Regions from separate parts of the Floccifex sp. genome, predicted to be linked through region 1. Evidence: riboswitches for the same ligand, from Rfam matches in the RefSeq annotation. Region 1 holds a riboswitch; the other holds the start of a gene.
What was found. Region 1 has a riboswitch for lysine ahead of dapA (4-hydroxy-tetrahydrodipicolinate synthase). Riboswitches for the same ligand answer to the same signal wherever they lie in the genome.
Positions count from the first base shown of each region.

Region 1 (3,442 bases):
CACTTCTATTTCCTTTTTTAAAATAGCTTCATCACTTTTTTCATAATAAAAAGGAACATCTTCTTGTAGATACACAACAATATTTTTATTCACAATTAACTTTATTTGCGAAATCGTGACATTTAATATTTCTTCTTTATTACGAGTTCGATTTAATAACTGATTTGTTTCCAATAATGTTTTCGTATGACGAGCAATTTTAGATGTCGTTCGTGCATATGACTTTAATTGCCATGCCAATGTACCCGTTATAAACGATGAACAAAACATGATTAAAAACGTCAAAACGTATCCGTTATCATAATAAAACAAAGTATATTTTGGATCCGTAAACAAAAAATTAAAAATGATTACACTTAAAAATGAGTCAATTCCATTTAAAAGTGGATTCGAAGTCAAAAGCGAATTTACTAAAACTCCTAATATATAAATTGTGATAATATCAGCATCGTTCATTCCAGTTTGAGCAAGGCATAACCCAATGCAACTTGTCACCAATAATTCAAGCAACATAATCACAATGTCTTTTCCTTTAAATGAAAAACGTTCTTTTTTATCAAAAAAGGCATTTTTATCTGGAATAATATAAACATTGATATCTGTTAAATATTCAATTAACTGATCACTAATTGATTGATGATGAATAAAAATAGATTTAGACTTAGATTGTCCAATCACTATTTTTTGAGCACCAATATAATTGGCGAACTGCGCTATTTGAAAGGCCACATCATCACCATAAACATAGTTCACATTTATATTTAAAGATTTGGCATATTCGATATTTAATTGTAGCTGTGTTTGTTGTGTTTCTTTCTTTTTCTTTGACGTTTCGACATAAACACCAATCAACTCGGCATGAAAGGCTTTACTCATTTCATAAGCTGCTTGGATTACGCGACCATTTATTTGCGAAGATGACAAACACACCAATACTATTTCTTTCATATCTATATTTTATATCAAATAGTTTTAATCGTATTTAAAAACTTTTTGAATTTGTTTAATTTGACCAATCACCAATAAACGCATATCTCCTGTAAAAATCGTATTCGGACCAAAATCCATTGTCACAGCATCGTTTACTTTTAAGCCAATCACATTAATGTGATATCGATTTCTTACATCAACTTGAGAAATGGTTTTCCCAATCCAGCTTCCTGGTACATCTAATTCATAAATCGCATGATTTTTATCTAGTTCAATGTAGTCAAAAATATGTTCTGAACTAACACGAATGGCTGTCCAATTGGCTAATTGTCTTTCTGGATATACAGCTTCATCAGCCCCATTGCGTAATAAGAATTTTTTATGTCGATCACGGCATGCTCGAGCAACAACATATTGTGCTCCTAATTCTTTTAATAAAGAAGTAGTTTCCAATGAGCTTTGAAAATCATCTCCAATTGCACATACACAACAATCAAAATCAGATACTCCAATTGTACTCATAAATTGTTCATCTGTACTGTCTCCAATTTGTGCAACGTGTACATATGATAATACAGCATCAATTCTTGATTCACGGTTATCTATAACCATAACTTGGTGTCCCATTTCATATAATTTATGTGCACAGTGCCTTCCAAAGCGTCCCATACCAATGATTAAAAACGATTTCATGTTTACATTCACCTCTAGCTACTATTATCTATAAATCAATATTAACGTTGTATTAATATACATCATTTTGTATTAAGATTGTATAAAGATTTTTTTATATCTGTTTGATTAATTACATTATAAGAGTATAATTCTATTTAGATAGAGGCGCGATAACGACAAGTGAATGAAGAGTTGGCAAACATTTGATTCATTCATTAAGCAATATCGCCGAACTGTTTTTTTAGGCATAAAAAAATGGTGGACCAATGGAGAATATCTATTGGGCTGTCTACTTTGTAGGAGTGCTATCTTAATTTGATCTTTAATGTCAGTAAGATAGTGTGCTTACTGACATTTTTTATATCAAAAGGAGAACTTGTATGAAACCAATTAAAGGAAGTATCGTTGCACTAGTAACTCCATTTCATGAAGATGGAAGTGTAAATTTTGAGAAGTTAGAAGAATTGTTGGAATGGCACATTGAAAACAAAACCGATGGAATTCTAGTTTTAGGAACCACTGGTGAATCATCAACAATGACCCAAGAAGAAGACGATGAAGTTGTTGAATGTGCAATTCGTGTTGTGAATCATCGTGTCCCTGTTATTGTCGGAGCTGGTTCTAACTCAACTCAGGCTATGAAAGAAAGAAGTATTAAATACGAAAAAATGGGTGCCGACCAATTATTGTTGATTAGTCCTTACTACAATAAAACAAACGAAAAAGGAATGATTGCTCATTTTACCGAATGCGCAGATGCTGTAAACATTCCTATTATTTTATATAACGTACCAGGTAGAACTGGATGTGCTATTAGCGAAAACGCTGTTAAAGTTTTATCTCAACATCCAAACATCATTGGAATCAAAGAAGCAAGCGGAAATATTAGTTATGCGACAAACATTGCTCGCTATTTAAGTGATGATTTCGTTATGTATTCAGGAAACGATGACATGATTACCACTATTATGGCTTTAGGAGGATCGGGTGTTATTTCTGTTCTTGCCGACATTGCACCAAGACAAACACATGATATCGTTCAAGCTTGGTTAGATGGAAAGCCACAAGAAAGCTTAGCTCAACAATTAAAATACTTAGATGTGATTCATGCTTTATTCTGTGAAGTGAATCCCATTCCGGTAAAAGAAGCCATGAACATGATGGGAATGAACATTGGTGGATATCGTCTTCCTTTATATGAAATGGAAGATAAAAATAAAGAACGTCTTCACAATGCTCTAGAACAGGCAGGTTTATTGTAATGAAAATACTTGTGATTGGAAAAGGTAAAATGGGTTCTTTAATTAAACAAACTGCCTTAGATAAAGGACACGAAGTCATTGGAATAGTCGATATCTTTGATGCCGATTCTATTTCAAATAAGCAATGTGATGTTGTGATTGATTTTTCTCATCGTGATAACGTGGAATGGGTTTGTGATTATTGCCAGAAAACAAAGGCATGTCTAGTTATGGGAACCACTGGTTTAGAACAACATCACTTGGATATGATTCAAGCTTTGGCGAATACAAATCCTGTGTTTTTCTCATATAATTATTCCTATGGTGTTGCTGTTGTTCGAAAAGCACTCGAATACATTACCCCAATGTTAAAAGAAGACTTTGACATTGAAATGGTGGAAGCCCATCACAACCAAAAAGCCGATGCTCCTAGTGGAACCGCAAAAATGTTGTTAGATGCCATTGATCCAAACAATGAATTCAAACACGTATTCTCACGTGAAGGAATGACTGGTAAACGTGAAAAAGAAATTGGTGTTTTTGCCCTTCGTGGAGGTACGGTAGCTGGTCAACACACAGTTTATTATTTTGGAAAT
Region 1 covers NZ_JBJEEX010000075.1:30,060-33,501, reverse strand. The annotation lists gene ACI313_RS04750 (ATP-binding protein) at 1-948, opposite strand, end outside; gene ACI313_RS04745 (potassium channel family protein) at 973-1,623, opposite strand; lysine riboswitch at 1,758-1,921, shown strand; gene dapA (4-hydroxy-tetrahydrodipicolinate synthase) at 1,986-2,867, shown strand; gene dapB (4-hydroxy-tetrahydrodipicolinate reductase) at 2,867-3,442, shown strand, end outside.

Region 2 (3,442 bases), on a different contig from region 1:
ATTCTTCGTTTCCTAATTCAGGATGATTAAAAATATATTCCGAAATATTTTCGATTTCTTTTTTTAAGGTTTCTTCAATATCATAAATATTCATTATATTCACCTAGTACCCAATCATAAAAGAACCACATAATAGTACAATTTCAGCAATAAACAATAATCCGAATAATGGAGTTACAAACTTATACCACTTGTCAATTGGAAGTCTCATAATACCACACATCATAAAAACACTTGTTGGCCAGAAAATATTAGAGAATCCATCTCCAAATTGATAAGCTAACACCGTAATTTGTTTTGAAACACCTACCATGTCTCCAACTGGAGCTAAAATAGGAACTGTAACAAGTGCTTGTCCACCCCCACTTGGTATAAAGAAATTAATAATGTTTTGTGCAAACAACATACCAATTGCACTTGCCATTCCAGAAAAGTTTTGAAGAACAGAAGCGATTGCCCATACAATCGTATCAATAATTTTGGCATTTTCCATAATAACAGGAATGCTGTAACTAATTCCTACTAATAAAGCACCATACATCATTTCTTTACTTGCTTCAATAAAATATTCTGCTATCTGACTTGGACTAAAATGAGAAATTGCACCCATCACTAAGGCCATAATAATAAATAAAGTTGCGATTTCATCAATATACCATCTCATTTTAATTGTTCCTACTAAAAGCATTACAATTGTGAACACAAATAACAAACAAGAAATTTTATGTGTTGTTGTGAATTTAATATTAACTAATTCATCTTTACTAGCTACTTCAGGCATTTCCGTTTTAATTCCATATAGTAATGATTTTTCAGGATTTTTTTGGATTTTGTGGGCGTATCGCCATACGTAAATAATAGCAATACTCATAAACACAACAAAACAAAAAATTCGATATCCAATTCCACTGAACAAAGGAACACCTGCAACTTGTTGAGCAATTCCAATAGTAAAAGGATTAATAGTAGCCGCTGCAAATCCTATCGCAACACCCAAATAGATAATACTTCCTCCTACAATCGCATCATATCCTAGTATACATGCGATAGAAATGAAAACAGGAATCAATCCATATGTTTCTTCAAACATTCCCATCGTAGATCCTAAAATTCCAAATAAAATCATACAAACAGGAATAATTAATTCAATACGGTTTCCTATTTTACGTAAAATCCATCCCACTACTGCTTCAAATGTTCCATTTTTCATCAAAATATAAACAAAGAAATACGCAAAAACAATAAAAAATATAATTTGTCCAGCGTTCACAAATCCAAGTTGAATGGATTTAAACATATCGAAAATTGAACAACCTACTTTGTCAACATAATGAAAGCTATTCGCTACGACAACTTCATTTCCAGATGCATCAATAATGCGATCAAATTCTCCTGCAGGTACAACATTAGCCAAAACAGCTGTTAAAACTGTCATTGTGAAAATGATGACATACGCATGTGGCATTTGCCACTTTTTCTTTTCTTTCATGCTCTCTCCTCCTAAAAAAAAAATACCATTATCAAAACAGATAATGGTTGGTTACCTGTTTTACAAGCTCTCCATTGATTTTCAATGACAGTGATATATATATTCTATATACCCCCAGCCTATTTCTAGACTTCGGCATCTCATCCTTTCCGACTTGCGTACTCTTAATCGATGCGCCTCAAGTAAAACAATTATTTTTATTTTTAATTAGTTTAGTCTTATATTTACACAAATACAAGCATTTTATGCATTTTTTAATGTAGGATCTTCTTTATATAGAAGTTTTAATAAAATTGGTGTTGTGACACTTGATACAATAATCAACAAAATAACAGATGTAAATAAAACGGAATCCATTAAACCAACAGACAATCCTTTTTGAGCGACAATCAAAGCAACTTCGCCACGCGTCATCATTCCTACACCAATACGAATAGAATCTTTATTATCAAATCCACAAATTTTAGCAATTAAACCGCATCCAATAATTTTTGCCAACAATGCAACAATAATAAATGCGATTGAGAAGACTATAATTTGCATAGAAATGTGATCAATTTGTGTTTTTAATCCTATGCTGGCAAAAAATACAGGTCCAAAAAACATATAATTTGATACTTCCATTTTACGATCAATATAACTACTATCATCAATGTTACATAAAATAAGACCAGCCATGAATGCTCCAGTAATATCGGCAATACCAAACACAGTTTCGGCAACATAGGCCATAATCAAACATAGCGCTAATCCATAAATAGGAATTCGACGGGTATGAGGATTATCTTTATCTAATTTTTTAAAGAAACGATAGATGATTACACCTAATACCAAACTTAGAATAAAGAATAAAATTGTGTTAATAATAACCGATGCGGGTTTTACACTTGTATCTTTAAATCCAATTAATACTGTTAAAACAATGATACCAATAACATCATCAATAATAGCTGCAGATACAATTGTTGTACCTGTTTGAGTACTCAACTTACCCATTTCTTTCAATGTTTGTACCGTAATACTGACGCTTGTTGCCGTCATAATACATCCAATAAAAACATTTTGAAAAAACTCTAATGATCCAATCGGTGCAAATCCATTAAAACAAAAAGACATTAAAGCTCCTAAAACCAATGGAACAAATACTCCACCGCAAGCAATCGCAAAAGCCTTTGGTCCTGTTTTCATCAAATCGTGAAGATCACTTTCCAAACCTGCTGAAAACATCAATAAAATAACACCAATTTCAGCCATTTGAGCTAAGAAATCAGTTGGTTGAACCCATCCTAATACGCTAGGTCCAATCAATAATCCCGCAATAATTTCACCACATACTTGGGGAATTTTAAATTTACGGGCGATAATACCACAAGTTTTAGCCATAACAACGATAATCGCTAAATCTCTTAATATACTATATTCCATACTCTCACCTTCCTTAAGAATAGTAGTCCAATAAAAAAAAATGTCAATAAAATAAAAAGAGAAAACACATATTTATGTTCTCTCATAAGTATCTAAAAAGGAATATAATTTTTTCGATAAAGAAATTTCACTATCTAATGAATTATGAAATTCAATAGTTCCTCCATTTTTATTTAATAAATCATTTGTCATCAATATTTCTTTTACATGACGAGCTGTACCTTCGTTTCCATCAATGATTGACACATCTTTTAATAGGTTCTGCAAATACGATTTAAAAAACACAAAATGAGTACATCCTAAGACAATACTATCAAAAGAATGATTTGGAATATAAGATTGTAGCGTCGATTCAATTAAGTGTTTATTTTCTAGCTGATCATCTTCAACTAAACGAACAAGCTTAGGACAAGGAATTTTTTCTATTTCGTGATCATTTTCAAAATGCGACATTAAATCGACGAATTTCTTTTCTTTTAAGGTAAAGTTTGTTGCCCATACAACAATTTTTTGATGTTTTCCTTTTTC
Region 2 covers NZ_JBJEEX010000041.1:2,901-6,342, forward strand. The annotation lists gene ACI313_RS02345 (M20 family metallopeptidase) at 1-94, opposite strand, end outside; gene ACI313_RS02350 (YfcC family protein) at 104-1,489, opposite strand; lysine riboswitch at 1,546-1,679, opposite strand; gene ACI313_RS02355 (cation:proton antiporter) at 1,733-2,914, opposite strand; gene murI (glutamate racemase) at 2,987-3,442, opposite strand, start outside.
Region 2: linked by a shared signal. The riboswitch ahead of ACI313_RS02350 (YfcC family protein) and the one ahead of dapA (4-hydroxy-tetrahydrodipicolinate synthase) in region 1 are both predicted to bind lysine.